One region of the Kribbella sp. NPDC055071 genome, then DNA from elsewhere that is predicted to be linked to it. Evidence: riboswitches for the same ligand, from Rfam matches in the RefSeq annotation. Region 1 holds a riboswitch; each other region holds the start of a gene.

The links. A riboswitch is a leader RNA that binds a small molecule or an ion and turns the genes downstream of it on or off. The one in region 1 is predicted to bind cobalamin.
Region 2: another riboswitch for cobalamin. It lies ahead of cobN (cobaltochelatase subunit CobN); the one in region 1 lies ahead of ACWF4Z_RS07835 (ribonucleoside-diphosphate reductase subunit alpha).
Region 3: another riboswitch for cobalamin. It lies ahead of ACWF4Z_RS01940 (CbtB domain-containing protein); the one in region 1 lies ahead of ACWF4Z_RS07835 (ribonucleoside-diphosphate reductase subunit alpha).
Region 4: another riboswitch for cobalamin. It lies ahead of ACWF4Z_RS15580 (ABC transporter substrate-binding protein); the one in region 1 lies ahead of ACWF4Z_RS07835 (ribonucleoside-diphosphate reductase subunit alpha).

Annotation. Positions count from the first base shown of each region.
Region 1 covers NZ_JBSGUS010000003.1:255,588-260,167, forward strand. Annotated here, with positions in the region: gene ACWF4Z_RS07835 (ribonucleoside-diphosphate reductase subunit alpha) at 1-1,745, opposite strand, end outside; cobalamin riboswitch at 1,888-2,043, opposite strand; gene ACWF4Z_RS07840 (DinB family protein) at 2,146-2,766, opposite strand; gene ACWF4Z_RS07845 (Fic family protein) at 2,838-4,124, opposite strand.
Region 2 covers NZ_JBSGUS010000005.1:350,395-354,974, reverse strand. Annotated here, with positions in the region: gene cobN (cobaltochelatase subunit CobN) at 1-3,274, opposite strand, end outside; cobalamin riboswitch at 3,311-3,447, opposite strand; partial or broken gene ACWF4Z_RS12005 (SRPBCC domain-containing protein) at 3,570-3,908, opposite strand; gene ACWF4Z_RS12000 (DUF3500 domain-containing protein) at 3,984-4,580, opposite strand, start outside.
Region 3 covers NZ_JBSGUS010000001.1:404,295-408,874, reverse strand. Annotated here, with positions in the region: gene ACWF4Z_RS01950 ((2Fe-2S)-binding protein) at 1-159, opposite strand, end outside; gene ACWF4Z_RS01945 (CbtA family protein) at 156-1,016, opposite strand; gene ACWF4Z_RS01940 (CbtB domain-containing protein) at 1,016-1,231, opposite strand; cobalamin riboswitch at 1,272-1,418, opposite strand; gene ACWF4Z_RS01935 (beta-class carbonic anhydrase) at 1,535-2,029, shown strand; gene ACWF4Z_RS01930 (hypothetical protein) at 2,031-4,580, opposite strand, start outside.
Region 4 covers NZ_JBSGUS010000008.1:109,716-114,295, forward strand. Annotated here, with positions in the region: gene ACWF4Z_RS15575 (FecCD family ABC transporter permease) at 1-228, opposite strand, end outside; gene ACWF4Z_RS15580 (ABC transporter substrate-binding protein) at 225-1,247, opposite strand; cobalamin riboswitch at 1,277-1,460, opposite strand; gene ACWF4Z_RS15585 (hypothetical protein) at 1,491-2,471, opposite strand; gene ACWF4Z_RS15590 (thiamine pyrophosphate-dependent enzyme) at 2,483-4,207, opposite strand; gene ACWF4Z_RS15595 (FMN-binding glutamate synthase family protein) at 4,218-4,580, opposite strand, start outside.

The DNA.
Region 1 (4,580 bases):
AGGGTGATCTCGGTGCACAGGTTCGACGAGTGGACGACGCCGTCGTGCTGCTGCGGCGAACGCAGGTTGCACGCGTCCTTGAACGTGATCCACGGGTGCCCGGTCTCGAACAGCACGGTCAGCATCCGGCGCCACAGGTCGACTGCCTTCACCCGCTTGAAGACCCGGATCTCGCCACGGTCGGCAGCCGCCTCGTACGCGGTGTACGCGGTCGCAAACGCTTCGCCGTACAGGTCGTGCAGGTCCGGGACCTCGTTCGGCGAGAAGAGGGTCCAGTCGCCACCGGCCTCGACACGCTGCAGGAACAGGTCCGGCACCCAGTTCGCCGTGTTCATGTCGTGCGTACGACGACGCTCGTCGCCGGTGTTCTTCCGCAGGTCGAGAAACTCCTCGATATCGACGTGCCAGGTCTCCAGATACGCACAAACCGCGCCCTTACGTCTTCCTCCTTGATTGACTGCTACGGCAGTGTCGTTGGCAACTTTGAGGAAGGGGACGACGCCCTGCGACTCGCCGTTGGTGCCGCGGATGTGCGCACCGATGCCGCGGACCGGAGTCCAGTCGTTGCCGAGTCCACCGGAGTACTTCGCGAGCAGTGCGTTGTTGCGGATGCCGTTGAAGATGCCGGACAGATCGTCCTCGACCGTGGTGAGGAAGCACGACGACAGCTGCGGTCGCGTCGTACCGGCGTTGAACAGCGTCGGCGTCGACGACATGAAGCGGAACGAGCTGAGCAGCTCGTAGAACTGGATCGCGCGTGCCTCCCGGTCGTCCTCGCGTAGTGCCATCCCCATCGCGACGCGGAGGAAGAACGCCTGCGGGAGCTCGAACCGGACCTTGTCGATGTGGAGCAGGTAGCGGTCGTAGAGCGTCTGCAGGGCGAGGAAGGTGAAGTTCAGGTCGCGCTCGGGGCGGATCGCGGCGGCGAGCCGGTCCAGGTCGAACGTCGCGAGCTCGGGGTCCAGGTGCCCAGCCTCGACACCGACCTGGATGTAGCGCGGGAAGTAGTCGACGTACGCCTCGGTCATGTCGGCCTGGCTGGCCTGCCGAGCCTCGCCGTGCACGCGGCCGAGGGCCTCGCGCCGGATCTGGTCCTGCAGCAGCCGGGAGGCTGCGAAGCTGTACTGCGGCTCGGTCTCGACGTACGACCGGGCGGCCATCACGAGCGCGAGCTCGACCTCGTGCTGCGCGATGCCGTCGTAGCAGGAGCCGAGGGTCTCGTTCAGGATCAGCTCGGGGTCGACCGAGTCGAGGCCCTCCGCCGCCTCGCCGACAATGACGCGCAACCGGTCGACGTCGAGCGGCGTCCGGGTGCCGTCGGCCGCGCGGACGGTCAGCGCCGGCTTCTCGGTGATGCCGGCCGGATCGGCTGGGGTGCGGGCCTTGGTCCGCTCCTCGCGGTACAGGACATATGCACGGGCGACCTGATGCTCACCGGCACGCATGAGCGCCAGCTCGACCTGGTCCTGGATGTCCTCGACCTGGACGCTGCGACGGGCGTCGCCGCGGCTGGTCAGGGCACCCACGACCCGGCCGGTCAGGTCGGCGACCAGGTCACGGACACGGTGGGTGGCGCCGGCCTCGGCGCCCTCGACGGCGAGGAACGCCTTGCTCATGGCGACCGAGATCTTGGTCGGGTCGAACGGGGTGCTGCTGCCGTCGCGGCGGACGACGGTCAGCTCGGTCGACAGGTCTGCCCAGGAATCCGGGCCGGCCTGATCGGCGGCACGGGAGGACGAAGCGATGGTCACAGGTGCTCTCTCCACGGAAGTCACGGAGGTCCTCGACCAGTGCGCGGGCAGGCGCACGGCGTCACGGCCGAACCGGCCGGGAACACTGCCGTCACGCCCTGCGACCCACCCGCGAGGTCTCGGACCGCGCGCACCGGCGGTGCGCGCGCCGGTGGCAGGTATCCGGACTCGCGGAGGGTCTCCGCTCACCGTTGCGGGGCAGCTCCGGAGTTTCACCGGATTCCCCTGTTGCCTCGGAATGACCCACATGTTGTGGTGCCGACCACTCCGAACCACCAGCACTAGTGATGCTAGGACCTCGCGCCGACAATTCCCGGCATCGCCACGCCGAGCCGCGCGTGTCGCGGCGTGTCGCGCCGCCGGTCGGTCCAGGGGTCGCTCCTGGGGCGGGTCCTCACGCGGCGACCGCATACAGATCCTGCAGCGTCATGATCTCCGAGCCGTGATGAATCAGCTCGCGATTCAGCCTGAGGACGACGTGCCCGAACGGCTCGCCCGCGTCCAACTCGGTCGCCTGGCTGAGGCCGACCGTCATCGCCTGATCCTCGTCGAGGGCGGCGATCGATTCCTGCCACGCATCGACCCAATGGGTCAGCCAGGCGACCGCATCCCGCGCGTTGCCGTGCAGCGTGATGTCGGCACGTCCCTGCCGGCTGGCGCCGAAGGTCCACTCCCAGCGCTCGAAGAAGGTCTCGGTCAGGTGGGCGATCAGCCAGGCGATCGTGCGAGGACCGCGATGGTCCGGTTCGTCCGGCCACTGCGCCACCCACTCGCCGGTCCCCAGTGATCGGAACCGGCCGGCGTATTGCCGTCGTACGACGGTCAGGGCCTCGCTGCTCGGACGCCAGAAGTACTGCTCGTCGGTCAGTTGGGCGAGTCGACCGGACAACACCATCCAGCTGAAGCCGAGCTGGCCGCGCACCATCGCCATCGCGGATGGGCGGTGCAGGATGTCCCAGTCGAACGGCTCCGGCATCACGGTCCTCACGCTCCCCGTCTCAATGATTGAGCTCACCGTCCGGGCGTCCCTATTTGGCGACGCGATCGAACATGTGTTCGAATCATGTCCTGACGGGAAGGGGAAAGTCAATGCGGATGGTGTGTTGGTTCTGGCCTCGACGGGACTGGTCTGCTAGGCGGTTCGATGCGCGTATCGGCGGCCGGGCTGGCGAAGCGGCGTTCGAGCAGGGTGAAGGCGTCGATCAGCTCGGGGGCTTCGTAGACACGGTTGCGGCGCCCGTCGGTGACTTCGCGCAGGACCCTCGTTTCGACCAATCGCGCAAGCCCTTGGTTGGCGGCTTGCTGAGATCGGTCGATGAGCTGCGCGGCGGCCGCGAGCGTCAGTACGGGCGCCGCCGGCAGCGACTCGATCAGCAGGTCGACCGCGGATCCGGCCCGGACTGGAGCCGCTCGGTCGCGCCACGCGGTCTTGAGATCGGTCGCGGTCTGTTCGAAGCGGGCCGCCTCCGCGGTGGCGTGGCTGCAGGCCATGGCGAACAACCGGAGCCACGGATTCGCGGCCGTGCGGGCCTTGGTCGTGGTCGGGCGTCCGACGTACCGGAAGGCGGTGAGTGCCTCGACGTACTGCGCGGCGTGGGTGGCGAGCGACAGCGACACCGGTGGCACGGTTCGTGAGACGAGTCCGTCGGCCCGCAGGATCATGTGGATCAGGGCACGCCCGGTCCGACCGTTGCCATCGGCAAATGGATGGATGGTCTCGATCTGCGCGTGGGCGATCGCGGTCTTGGCGAGCACGGGCAGCGGGGACTGGCGGACGAACGTCATCAGGTCGGTCAGGAGGTCAGGGACCAGCTGGGCCGGCGGTGGGACGTAGTACGCCTCGGCGGGAGAGCGGCCACCGATCCAGTTCTGCAGGTAGCGGACCTTCCCACCGAACTCTGGTGTCGGGGACTGTGCCATCAGCCGGCGGTGCGCCTCGAGCAAGTGGTCGAGCTCGAGCTTGTCGCCGGCCTGGACGGACTCCGTCACCCACGTCATCGCGTCGACCGCGCCGAGCACCTCCTCGGCGGTTAGATCACCAGGCCCGCTGGTGGTGCGATCGCGGAGTACGTCGGCCTTGAGTAGTCGGCGCGCGCCGACCACGAGACCCTCGATCTGCGACGACCCGACGGCTTCGGCGCGCAGGAGGAGCCGCGCGAGCGCCTCGCTGTTCGTCAGGACCGCGGCGGTCGCGTCCAGCCGGGCCAGATCGCCGGCGGCGTCTTCCAGCGCGGCGAGGACGTCGTCGCTCAGGTCGAACTCGCGGCCGACGAGTGGGTCCGGGAAGTACAGCTCGTACGACCCGCCCAGCCGCTCCGCCCGGGTGAACCCGTCCGGGTGCCCAGGCCACCGATGCAACTCGACCCGTGCCATACCCTTATTCAAGCTTAGTTCTCAACCTTGAACAAGGGTGGCGTCCAAGTAACCCTGCGACCGTTCACCACGCGCCATCGAAACGCGGCAGAATCAGCATCCTGCCCGGACTGTGCACCAATGTCACACACCGGCCGACACGGAAGGACTGGCGATGACCGACACCGAGCCGCAGGACGAGCAGTCAGGCCTGCTGCACACTCGGCGAACACCTCCCACACCGCCACCACGAGGCAACCGAAGACGTCACGAAGGCCGAAGAAGAAGTCGACTTCGACCTGGACACCGACTCGGGTCATCCCCACCTCCACCACCCCGACGGCAACACCTTCGATCAAACCAAAGACATCTCCTACGGCAACCTCCCCGACGAGTAAGCGGGGCCGTTCCCGCACCGGCAGGCGACGACGCGCGTCGTGCGCTTGGGCTGGATGCGCGGGCCGCGCCGGCCGAGGG
Region 2 (4,580 bases), on a different contig from region 1:
GGTGGCGGACCATCGCGATCATGCCGCCGTGGTACTGGAAGTAGTCGTCGGAGTCCATGATGTCGTGCTCGCGGGTGTCCGCGTTCTTCGCCGCGACCTGGATCCGGGCGTACGCGCGTTCCATCGAGCCGCGGGCCTCCGCGCCGTCGAGGTCCTTGCCGTACGCGTACCCACCCCAGACCGCGTAGACCTCGGCCAGCTCGGCGTCGGTGCGCCAGTTCCGCGCGTCCACGAGCGGTAGCAGTCCAGCTCCGTACGACCCGGGTTTCGACCCGAACACCCGCGCGGTCGCCGACCGCAGGTCATTGCCTTCAGCAACATCCGCGTCCACGTGCGCGCGCAGGAAGTTGTCCGTGGCCGGCTCGTCGAGGGCGGCGACCGTACGCACGGCCTCGTCCAGCAACGCCACTACGTGCGGGAAGGCGTCCCGGAAGAACCCGGAGATCCGGATCGTCACGTCGATCCGGGGCCGGCCCAGCTCGGACAGACCGACCACCTCGAACCCGGTGACCCGGCGCGATGCCTCGTCCCAGACCGGGCGGCAGCCGAACAGCCACAGCACCTCGGCCAGGTCGTCGCCCTGCGTCCGCATCGCCGACGTACCCCAGATGGTCAGACCGACCGAACGCGGCCACTCCCCCGTCTCGGCCTGGTGCCGGGCGAGCAGCGAGTCGGCCAGCGCAACCCCGACATCCCAGGCGTTGCGGCTCGGGATCGCCTTCGGGTCGACCGCGTAGAAGTTGCGGCCGGTCGGCAGCACGTTGACCAGCCCGCGCGTCGGCGACCCGGACGGCCCGGCTTCGACGAAGCGACCGTCCAGGGCTCGCAGGACGTTCCCCAACTCATCGGGGGTCCGCGCGAGCCGGGGCACGACCTCGGTCGCCGCGAAGGTCAGCGACGCCTCGACCTCCGACGATTCCCGAGCCAGCACCTCGTCCACCACGACCGGAACCTTCGCCGCGTCCCAGCCGAGCGTCTCCATCCCGAGAACCAGCTTCCGCGCGACCGCCTCGAGCAGGTCGACCCCGTCGGCGCCACTGACCGCAGGCAGGTCGGCGAGCGTCGCCAGGTCGGCCAGGTCGGCGGCAACCCCCGGATTGGCCAACAGTTCCGCCTCGTCCACCCCGAACGTGTTCCCGAGCGCCGTCCGCAGCCCAGGGATGGAGTACGAACCACCCCAGAGCTGACGAGCCCGCAGTACGGCGAGGACCAGGTTCACCCGCGCCTCACCGGTCGGCGCACCGCCGAGGATGTGCAACCCGTCGCGGATCTGCACGTCCTTGATCTCGCACAGATACCCGTCCAGGTGCAGGACGAACTCGTCGAACTCCTCGTCGTCCGGCTTCTCGGACGTGTGCAGATCGTGGTGCAACTGGGCTGCCTGGATCAGTGTCCAGATCTGCGCCCGCAGCGTCGGGACCTTCTCCGGGTCCAAGGCCGACACCGTCGCGTACTCGTCTAGCAAGTACTCGAGCTTGGCCATGTCGCCGTACGTCTCGGCCCGTGCCATCGGCGGGACGAGGTGATCGACGACGGTCGCGTGCACGCGCCGCTTCGCCTGCGTCCCCTCGCCGGGATCGTTGACGATGAACGGGTAGATCATCGGCAGGTTGCCGAGGACGGCATCCGGGGCACTGTCGGCCGCGAGCCCGATTCCCTTGCCTGGCAGCCATTCGAGCGTGCCGTGCTTCCCGAGGTGTACGACGGCGTGCGCGCCGAAACCGCCGTCCTGCTCGGAAGCCTCGAGCCAGCGGTAGGCCGCCAGGTAGTGATGCGACGGGGCCATGTCCGGATCGTGGTAGATCGCGACCGGGTTCTCACCGAAACCACGCGGCGGCTGGATCATCAGTACGACGTTCCCGAAACGCAAGGCCGCCAGGGCGATGGCTCCGGTGGGATCGACGTACAGCGAGCCAGGCGGCTCACCCCAGGCCTCGATCATTGCCGTCCGCAACGACTCAGGCGTCTCGCCGAGCCAGCGCGCGTACGTCGACAGCGGCACCTTCGCGACCGCGTTCTCCAACTGCTCGTCGGTCAGCCAGTCGACGTCGTGTCCGCCGGTCGCGATCAGCCGGTGGATCAGACCGTCGGCGCCCTCGGCACCTTGCAGCTCACTCAGGTCGAGCCCGCCGAGGTCGTACCCGGCCTGCTCCAACTGCCCGAGCAGGACCACGGCCGAGGCCGGAGTGTCCAGCCCGACCGCGTTCCCGATCCGGGCGTGCTTGGTCGGGTACGACGACAACATCAGCGCGAGCCGCTTCTCCGCCGCCGGGACGTGCCGCAGCCGGGCATGCGCGACCGCGATCCCGGCCAGCCGCGCGCATCGTTCGGGATCCGGCGCATAGCGGGCCAGGCCGTCGGCGTCGTACGACTTGAACGAGAACGGGATCGTGATCAGCCGACCGTCGAACTCCGGGATCGCGACCTGCGTCGCCGCGTCCATCGGACTCAGCGCAGCGTCGCTCTCCAACCACTGATCGCGGGTCGAGGTCAGCGCGAGGCCCTGGAGCAGCGGAATGTCGAGCGAGGCCAGCGCGCCGGCGTCCCATGCGTCGTCAGCACCGCCGGCGCTCGCGGTGGCCGCGACGGATCCACCGGCGGCGAGCAGTGTCGTGACCAGGACGTCGCAGCGACGCAGCAGGTCGAACAAGTCGGCGTTGTCGGCACTAGCCGGATCCAGGCCGCGCAGAGTCCCGCAGTACACGGGCAGGGGCTGTGCTCCGGCCGCCTCGACCGCGGCCGCGAGCGCGTCGACGAACGCGGTGTTGCCGGAGATCTCGTGCGCGCGGTAGTAGACGATCCCCACGACCGGCCGGTCGTCCTCGACGTACGTCCCGCGCACGCCGTACGCCGGGAGCGCGCGCGGCGGATCGAATTCGTCGCCGGTCAGGAGCAGCGTGTCGCGGAGGAATCCGGCCAGGTTGCGCAGGTTGTCGGCGCCGCCCTCGCGGAGATAGGCCAATGCCTCGGTCACTGCACCCGCGGGCACGGTCGACAGCGACATCAGCTCGGCATCCGGGGCGGCCTCACCGCTCACCACGACGGCCGGCTTGCCGGACGCGACGACCGCGTCGAGGCCGTCCTCCCATGCCCGCCGTCCGCCGAGCAGCCGGACCACCACGATGTCTGCGGCGTTCAGCAGTGGAGTGAGCTCGGCGAGGTCGAGCCGCGCCGGGTTGGCCACAGCCCACCCGGCGTCCGCCGCGGCAGCAGCCAGCAGATCGGTATCGGCGGTCGACAGCAGCAGAAGGTTGGCCAAGGAGTTGGCAGGCATGCGCTACCGGTCCTTCCTCGGGGTATCCACGCCCCGTCCGGAGGTACGACGGCGGCAGTTCCTGACTCCCCCACGCCCACTCCGAGCGCCGAGGTCACAGTGGCGGGACCGTCCCGGACTCACACCGGGTTCCTACACATGCCGTCGATGACCCCGCCGACTCTAGCTGGGCGGAGTACTGGGCGTGCAGGGCGCTCCACGTATCACGGTCCGCGGAGGGCTCGGTGTCGGCGGCGACGGCGGCCAGCGTGTCGAGGTGGAAGTGCCATCCCGCGCCGAACTCCGCGATGGAGTCCTGCTTGACGACGCGGCTGTGCGTGAGGACCAGCCGGGTGCCGTCCTCCACGGGCGTGAGCTCGAGCCGTACGACGCTGTCCGTCGGCTGGGTCGGTCCGCCGTTCCACTCGAACTCGGCGACGTGAGTGGGCTCCCAGACCAGGACCTCACCCGTGATCGGGTACTGCGGGTTGTCATGGAAGACCAGGCTCACCCGCCGCGGACCGATCTCCCCGTCCGCGATCCACCGGCTGAGCCCCTCCTTGGTGGTCAGGTACGCCCAGAGCGTCTCCGCACTCACCGGATACACGCGCTCCAACCGGACGGCACCGGTTGTGATCGTTCCCAGCTCGTTCATGGCTGCCTCCTGTCGGATCATCTCGACAGGAGTGTGTCAGCAGCCACTTACTTAAGTCAAGGCTTATAGACGGGGTCAGCGCGGCATGGCGTAGTGGGCGGCCAGGAGGTCGGTGCCCCAGTCGTTGCGGAGGTCTCGCCAGACGGAGTGGATGTGGTTGGCGTCGTCCTGGGTGTTGTCGTACTCGGCCAGGAAGGTCGGGCCCGCGATCGAGTAGTAGTGGCGGTTGCCGATGCCAGGCTCGGTCGCGCCGGCCCAGGCGAAGGTGAGTCGCTCGATGCCGTGGTCGGTGATGTCCTGCCAGGTCTGCAACCCGATGGGTCCGGCCGCGCGTCCGACGTACTGGCCGATGAGGAGGCTGAGCAACTGCCGCTGCTCCGGGGTCATGTCGCCGTACGCGAGACCCTGGTACAGCAGGTTGGCGTCGGCGACAGGGTCGTGCCGGGTCAGGATGTCGTCGGGCGCGTCCGGCGAGACAATCGCGACCGCTTGCTGATCCGGCGCGAGTGCGTGCAGGAGCTCGAAGCCGAGATCCTGCTCGGCCGCGAGGAAACGCCGTCCGGCCTGCGGTCCGGACCGCACCTCCGCCGGATTCGACCCGAGGAACTGCGGGGTGAACGCGATCGCCCCGTCGACGAGCGTCACATGCAACCCGAGGTGGTGACCGTTCAG
Region 3 (4,580 bases), on a different contig from region 1:
GACGCGGTCCTGCAGTACGGCGGGATCGTCGACCAGCTCGATCATGCTTCGCCAAGGCGGGACCGGCGCCGATCCGGGTGCGTGTTCTTCGATCGCGAAGAACGGACCGAGGGCCGCGAGCTGGTTCAGCAGCGCGGCCTTCGGTGGCGTGTTGGTCATACGGTACTGACGGGCTGCGCCTCATCAGCAGAGCGCTGCGAGCCCGGGTGGAGCAGGCGGTCGGCCAGCGGGCCGAAGACCAGGCCGATGGCCGCCCACAGGATGAGCTGGGCGCCGACCGAGTACAAGCGGAACGAGTACAGGCTGTCCGCATCGAATCCCGGGTAGACGATCGTGCCCTTGGGGTCGGTCAGCGGCAGCGGAGTCTCGGTGGCGTGCTTGCCGTACTCCTCGACGTTCGCGGCCAAGTGCCCGACCGAGGGCAGCACCGCCATCAGAACGCCGATGATCACCGCGTAGGCCGCGATGGCGAGGAGTGTCGCGTTCCAGTTCCCGAACCGCGGCTTCAGGTACTTGCCGAGGATCACCGCGCCGACCAGCAGCACAATCGAGCACGCGACCATCGCCAGGTACAGGTTGCCGCGGTCGTGGATCGTGTCCTCGTGGCCGATCGAGGGCGGATTGGCCGGATACTTCAGGAACGGCACGAAGTAGATCCCGAGGAACCCGGCCAGCGCGACCAGCATCGCGAGCGTGCGCGGCCGGAGGTTCCCGACCCGGCCCAGGCAAATGGCGTACGCCACCGCGAACAGCGCACCCATGGCGATACCGAACAGCACGATGCCCACGCCGATGCCGATGTTCGCCTGGAGGGTACGGCTGAAGATCTCCGGACCGGCGGCCTCGACCGGGAGCCCGGCCGCCTTGTCCAGTGCCTCTTGGGCAGCGTCGCGCCCGCTCTCGTAGTCGATCGCGGCCTGGATCTGCGGCTCAGCGAAGATCCGCGCGAACACGAACGCGAGCAGCCCGCCCACTGCGCCGGCGATCACGCCGCGCAGGATCAGTTTCTTTTCCATCAGTGGCAGGGGAAGCCGAGGAAGTGCCGACCGTCGTGGACGAACTCGTGGATGTGCATGTCCTTGCCGAAGATCGAGTACGCGCCCTGGTCCACACCGATGAAGTAGTAGACGAGCAGCGCCAGGACCGCGGTGCTGACCAGCCACACCACAGCCTTCGAGATCGGTACGACGACCGGGGTCGACACCGTGGTGGGAGCAGACAGATTGCTCACGAGCAGAGCCTCCTTCTAGGGGATCGTGCGTCCCGCAACCAATGGAGCGTCGTGACGGCCAAGTATCTGACTCACCGGCAGCATGCTGCGACCGGCACACAGTGGCGCGACCGTGCCGAATTCTCATCGGCTTCCTCACGCCGTCACTACCTCCGGAGAGTACGGAAGCGGTCCGGACACGTCAATCAGGCGACACGCCGGACCGCGTCACACCTCCAGGTGATCACTCAGTGAGACTCCGCCGCGACATCGCGCGGAAAAGCTACCGTGTTGATCGACTTACTTCTCTATCAGGAGGACCCGATGAGCGTCACAGACGAGTTGCTCGAGAACGCCGCACGGTACGCCGAGAGCTTCGACAAGGGATCCCTGCCACTCCCCCCGGCCAAGCACGTGGCCGTCCTCGCGTGCATGGATGCGCGCCTCAACCCCTACGGTCTCCTGGGCCTGTCCGAGGGCGACGCCCACGTCATCCGGAACGCCGGTGGCGTCGTCACCGCCGACGAACGCCGCAGCCTGGCCATCAGCCAGCGCCTGCTGGGCACCCAGGAGATCATCCTGATCCACCACACCGACTGCGGGATGCTCACGTTCACCGACGACGAGTTCAAGGCGTCGATCGAATCCGAGGTCGGGCAGAAGCCGGACTGGGCCGCCGAAGCCTTCCCCGACCTGGAAGCCGACGTCCGCCAGTCCATCCGCCGGATCACGACCGACCCGTTCATCCCCAACAAGTCCTCGGTCCGAGGCTTCATCTACGACGTCACCACCGGAGCCCTCGACGAGGTCAAGGCATAGCTCAGGAAAGCGCTTCGAGGGTGTCGTCGACGAGGAGGTACGAGGCGCTCGTAGTCAGTGAAGCGTTGTCGGCCTCGAAGTCGTCGGTGAGGTTTCGCCTGGTGACTTGGGCGGTCCACAAGAGTGCGTAGCCGGCGTCGGACAGGGTCTGGGCCAGCTCTCTGCGCATGACCAGAGCGCCGACGGTGGTGATGCCGGCGGTTGGGTCCAGCACGGCTGGGCCTGAAGGGTCTGTCCAGGTGAAGTCCTGACCGCGGTTCAGGTTCAGCACATTGAAGAGGAGTTGAGTGGGAACGTAGCCGGAGACGTTGTCGGTGTTGTCTCGGGTTGTTCCGGTGCCGGTGTAGTGGCTGTAAGGGAGTTCGACGGTGAACGGGAGCTCGTAGGGCTCGTTGGACTGGCCGCTGGCGAGGTCCCAGTCCGGCGAAGCCGGGTGGGTCGCGAGGAGGCGGTTGACGATGGTGGTGTGCTCAGGCATCCGGCCGCCGTCATAGTCCTGCCCCTCGGCCCACGCGCGAACGGCGGGAATGTCCCCGACGGCGACGAGATACGAGCGGAGTTGCATCGTCACGTTGACCGCCGGTACGCCGGACGCGGCGACCTCAGGCGGCAGTTCTTGGGTCCAGTTGTCATACCGAACGAGCGAGAGCCAGCGATCCCCATCGGGACCGGTCAGGCTGATCAGCTCCAGCGGATCCGGCAGACCGTCCATGACGGCCGCGACTGGCGCGAACCAGGTCGGCTGGTCGAGCGCGTCCCGACCCTCACGGACCAGCACGGTCGGATCGATGTCCCGGCCGATGACCTCGACAGCGGAGTGGAACGGAACCGCTTGGTTGTCCCACCGGACCTGAAGCCGAAGGTTGTCGGCGAGCCGGGCCAGGACGTCGTACAGGCCGATCCACTGATACTTCTTGCCGTACCGCTCGACTCCGCCGCGCCGATGACCGTCCAGCTCGGCGAACAGCTCAGGTGTCCACCCCAGCTGGAGAACCCGGGCGAGGATGAACCGCTCGGCCTCGCCGACCAGACTCGCCGGATCGTCGACCGCAAACTCGTCCAAGGCCGGTTCCAGGATGTGACGGCCGAAGTCGCCCGATTCCAACGAATCCCCGACCGACGAGTAGGGATCGCCCGGCGGCTCACCGAGCTCATCGACTGGCCATACAGCGCCGTACGGCGGTTGCCAGTCCGGGCCGGACCATCCACGCAGCCGAGCAGCGCCGGCGGTACGCCACAAATAGTCGCGGGTCATCAGGTGCACCGGCACCCCGTCCGCGACCAGCTCCGCCGCGCTGTCAGCAACTGTCGTGATCACCTCGGCCGACTCAGCTCGCAGCGCGATCGCACAAACAGCACCGGCCAGCCGCTCGACGACGTACGGATCGTTGCACCCGCGGAACCTCCGGACCGCATCGGCCACCGCGCGGGGATTCCGTTCGCCCAGAGACACAAGCGCCTTGGTAGCCCGGTCGCGGAGCCCGCGGACCGTTGACGTGAGCAACCATCCGATCACCAGCGCGGCCAGCCCGGCCACGTCGTCGGGCCTGTGCTCAGACTCCCGTACGTCGGGCCAGGCCCAGTCGAGCAACACCCTGACGACCTGGTCCGAGCCGTCGTCCACAAGCCACTCGGACCAGGACCGATCGCGATCCGGAAGTGCTAGATCCGACAGGACCCGATGGAGAAACTCGGCGTTCACCGCATGACCGGGAACACAGGCAACCCGAACCAGCGCAAGCCACACGTCTGCCGAGCCCAGCAACTCCTCGACCAGCGATGCAGTCCTGGCGGTCGTGTGCTCCGCCGACCGCAGCGTCAGGCTCTCGAGGAACGCGTCGACGATCTGCCGATCAACCGACCCGTCCCCGAACAGGTCGACAATCTCGATGCCGCGCGTTTCCGGCAGAATCACGCCAAGCGCCCCGAGTACGCCGTTCTCCCGCCAACTGGTCGTGGAATCCAGCGCTCGATACCAGCCCGCCAGGTCGGTCGACTCCGCCAACAACATCGCCCGCTGCACATCGCCCAGCCGTTGGTAGCTGAAGACGACCTTGTCCGCATGCGTCTCGAGCAGCACGCCTTCACGCAGCAAACCGACGAACAAACTCTGCGACCACGGGCGATTCGGTAACGCGGTGGAGGTTATCTCGACAACGTCCGCCCGTTCGTACGGTCCAGGACCGAGCTGCGCAAGCCGGCGTACGACGGATTGCACCAAGCGCGACGCCTTGTCGTAGTCGCAGCGCCCCGGTCGGGCCAGCCGTTCGTTCACTGCCTCGAGGAACGCATCGCAAACCGTCGTGAGCCCGGCCTTACCCAAGCTGTAGCGGTCGGGTCCGAGCGTGCTCAGCCCCTCGCAGGCCAGCTTCAGAAACAGCGGATTGCCGAACTCAGGATCCAGGACCGGGAGGGTGACCCGTTGGAGCCCGTACTCGGTCGTGTACCGGTCGACCGCCTCGGCAGTCGACTCCGCGAAGCCCACGTGCTCGACCTGCGGCAGCTCGGTCTCCCCCACCACCGCCGCGACGAACTCGGTCCGGCACGAGAC
Region 4 (4,580 bases), on a different contig from region 1:
CTGCATCAGCCCACCCGACAGCCCGAGGGCAACGCCGACCAGCAGGCCGGACAGGGTCCGCGGCAGCCGTAGGTACCTGATCACCCGATCGGAATCACTGCCGCTGAAGTCCGCCATCGCCAGGTACACGTCGTGCGGCGCGAACAACTGATTGCCGACAATCAGCGACAAGAGCACCGCAAGTCCCAGCACGACACAGCAGACCAGCAGCCCGGCCGCACGTTTCACTTGACCAGGTCGGGGTGGATGAGCTGCGCGATGTTCTCGGTGCTGTAGGCGCCGCGAACGCCGGCCGAGTGATTGGCGAACAGCCACGGAATCACGCGATGATTGCGGACCGCCTTCAGGTTCGCGTACGCCGGGTTCGCCAGCAGCTTGTCCACATCCGCCTGCGACGAGGCCGGCGTGAGCCCGGCATCACAGCAACCGCTGATCAGCACGTAGTCGGGGTCGCGCTTGATGAACTCCTCGACGCTGATCTTCACGTTCCGCTTGGACGTGAGGTCGGCGAACGCGTTCGTCCCACCCGCCTGCCGGATCAGGACGGTACCGAAGTCGGGACCACCGGACACTGTCATCCCGCCGCCCTCCAGCCCGGGCCGCAGAATCGCGACCGTCGGCCGATCGGCACCCTTCACCTTCTCCGCCACGGCAGCGATCCGCCGCTGCTGGTCGGCGATCACGGCTTCCGCCTTGTCCTCGACGTCGAAGATCCGGCCGAGATCACGCAGATCGGCGTACACGTTGTCCATCGAGACCGTCGCGGGGTCGATCGCCTCGTCGCCCTTGCCATCCGCGGTCGGGCAGAGCGGACTGAAGATCCACGTCCGCACCCCGAGCTCGCTCAGGCTCTTGCGACTGCCGAAGCTCGAATCGCTGCCGGCGGAACTGAAGACGTCGTTGAACCCGGACAACACGAAGTCCGGATCCAGGCTGAGCAACTGCTCGCGGCTCGGCAGGTTCTTGTAGTACTTCGCCTCGGCCTGGGCCGCCGTGTACTCCGGCAGGACCTTGGCATCCAGGTACGCCGTCCCCACGAGCCGATCCGAGATCCCGAGCGCATGCGCCAGCTCGATGGCTGGCTGGTACGCCGCGAACACCCGCTTCGGTGGACCGTCGACGGTGACGTCGATCCCGCAGTTCTTCACGGTGATCGCGCCGGGACCGTTCTCCGCGGTCGCGGCCGGACCACAGGCCGACAGCAAGGACAGGGACAGGACAACAGCGACAACGCGCACAACGGCCATGACGGACCGCTCCTCCAGCACCTCGTGGACGGGTCTGACGCGCCGTGGCCGGTCTCCTGGCTGACGGGTACAGCATCCACCGGTCTGACCTTCCCAGCCGCACGCGGCCAGTGGTCTCCTCAACGGAACGACAGGCGGAAATCCCGATCACAGTGGCGAGGGCCGCTCCGGTATCTCACCGGCTTCCCGAGCACCACGACGCCGCCACAGTAACATCCGCGATTCGATCGCAGGTACGGCTGCTCAGCGGGTGTAGAGCGGAGCCATCGCGAGCGCGAACGACGTCATCAGGTCCACATCGACCGCGCGGGCCGGGAGCGGGACCAGCTCGATCAGCTTGTCGTCGCCGACCCGGATCGTGGTGCGGCCGGTGGCGATGTCGACGTACCCCTCGTCACCCAGCGGGATCGGCTGGGAGGTCTTGGCGGCGCGGATCGGCGCCATCAGCGCTTCCGCCTTCCGGGTACGTCGTACCGAGGTCGACAGCACGCTGTCCGCGGTGACCCACCCGCAGACCAGGTCACCGGGCCGGCTCTCGCCGTCACGGCGAGCTGTCGCCGGAGCGCCCATCACCTTCTCGGCGAGGGACGACCCACGCTCGCAATCCGACTGCAGGATGTCCGGCCGCGGGTCGGGCAAGCCGGGCGCCTGCTTGGCGACGTCCTGACCCAGTACGACGTACTTCGCCAGCGTCGCCTGCGGTCCGATGACCCGGTACAAGCGCCCTTGCAGCAGGAACACCACGAACGTGCTCGTCCCGTATCCGGCCTCGCCCACGAGCGCAGGCTTGGCCGGCTCAGCCTTCGTGGCCGTGTAGGCCTTCAGGGTTGAGGTGAGTGTCGATTTGGTTGCCGGGAGCACCGAAGTCTCGACCTTGAGGACCGGGCCACCGGCCTTGGTGCTGAGCGCGAGCTGACAGACGTCGTACGTCGGCAACCCGAAGTCGGCCGGAAGCTGCGCGGGCTCGATCTGCACCGTCGCAACGGCGAGCGTCGACTGCACGAGCGTCGGGTCCATCCGCACACACAACGTGTCGGCGACCTTCGACCCGCTGGGGGTCTCCGAGGGCGTGGCCGACGGCGTTGGCGTGGGGATGTCCGACGGTGTCTGCGAGCTCACCGAGACGAGCGGCGGCACGTTGGGAGCGTTCTCCTGACCGGGGCCGCTGCATCCCGCCAGCACCGCGGCAACCCCGATGAGCCCTACTACCGAACGCATGCGCATGGTCACCCACACTACTCAAAGCTTTCGAGGAACTCCTTGCTCTTCGCGATCGCGAACCCCCAGCCCTGGCTCACCGTCACCTGCGGCGGCACCGACACCTCGTCGGGATTCGTCAGTACGTCGAGGAGCACGGGCCCGGGCGTCGCGAACGCCTGCTGCACCGCTGCTTCCACCTCGTCCGGCTTCTCCACCCGGATCCCGGTCAGCCCGATCGCCGTCGCGACCGCGGCGAAGTCCGGATTCGCGAGCTTGGTCCCGTACTCCGGCAGCCCGACCTGCTCCATCTCGAGCTTCACCATCCCGAGCCGCCCGTTGTCGAAGACCACGAGCTTCACCGGCAGCTGATAGGACACCGCGGTGATCAGGTCGCCGAGCAGCATCGACAGTCCGCCGTCACCACAGAACGCGACGACCTGGCGATCCCGATCCGCCGCGGCGAGCCCGAGCGCCTGCGGCATCGCGTTCGCCATCGAACCGAGGTTGTACGACCCGACCAGGCGCCGCGACCCGCGCATCCGGACGAACCGTGACAACCACACCGTCGACATCCCGGTATCGGTCGTGAACACCGCGTCGTCGGCCGCATGCCGATCGACCACGGCGGCGAGGAGCTCGGGCCGGATCCGACCGTCCGGGTTGTCCACCTTGCGCCGCAGCAGCCCCTTCGCCTTGTGGTCGAAGCCCGGATCGGTGAATTGCTGCTGCCGCTTCCGCCAGGATTCGTACGTCGACCGGGCCTTGTCCAGGTGCCCGGTGTCGGTCTTTGCCTCGAGCAACGGAAGCAACTGCGCGAGCGTCGGTTTCGCATGCCCGACCAGCGCGTGCGCCGCGCTGATCCGCCGCCCGATGTGCGCCCCGCGCAGATCGAGCTGCACGACGGTCTTCCCGGCCGGCAGGAATTCGCGGTACGGGAAGTCCGTCCCGACCAGGAACAACACGTCGCACCCGTCGAACGCGACCTTGCTGGCATGGTTGCCGATCAGCCCCGACTGCCCGACCTCCTGCGGCAACTGCTCCTCGAACCCTTCTTTCGCCTTCAGCGTCAACACCGTCGGTGCAGCCAACGTCGCAGCCAGCTCCTGCACCTCGGACAGCGCCTCCCGAGCGCCCATTCCGACCAGGAGCGTCACATTCTTGGCGGCGTTCAGCACCGCAGCGACCGCAGCCAACTCGTCCGGTGCCGGAACGGTCTGCGACGCCGGCTCGACGAACCGCGGCACCGCCGTACCGTGCGGCAACTCCAGACCACCCACGTCACCAGGGAACGACAGCACCGCGACCCCGCGCTCGGTCAGGCTTGCGTTGACCGCCTGCTCGATCAGTCCGGGTGCCTGCTCGGCCGTCATCACGGTCGCGGAGAAGACGGCCACGTCGGCGAACAGCGCGTCGTTGTCGACCTCCTGGAAGAAGTCGCTGCCGATCTCCTCGCGCGGCACCTGGCCGCAGATCGCGAGCACCGGCACCCGCGACTTGGCCGCGTCGTACAACCCGTTCAGCAAATGGATCGCGCCCGGCCCGACGGTCCCCATGCAGACGCCCAGCTTGCCGGTCAGCGCGGCCTGCGCGCCGGCCGCGAACGCCCCGGCCTCTTCGTGCCGCACCCCGATCCACTCGATCCGATCCTCCCGCCGGATCGCGTCGGTGACCGGGTTCAGGGCGTCACCGACGACACCCCAGACAGAGCTGACGCCGTGGTCCGCCAGCGACTCGACGAGCAGTTCAGCAATCGTGGTCATCCATGACTCCTCAGGGCTTGAACACATCAGGATCCGCGTGCGCCCAGTCGCGGGCCCACTCGGCCGGGAGGTCGTGCGGACTGCCCAGCAACTGGCCGGGTGTCAGGTGGTCGAAGAGCTCGGCATAGCTGGCGGTCCGGGTGTGGTCGATCCGGCGCAGCAGCATCCGCGGTTCGAGTTGGTCGGGTCCGTCCAGACCCATCGAGGCGATCACCTGCATCGCCTGCTTGATCGTCTCGTGCTGGTAGCTGGCGACCCGCGCGGTCTTGTCGGTCACGTCGAGCGCGCGCATCCGGCGCGGGTCCTGGGTGGCGACCCCGACCGGGCAGGTGTTCGTGTGGCAGGTCTGCGCCTGGATGCAACCGGTCGCCAT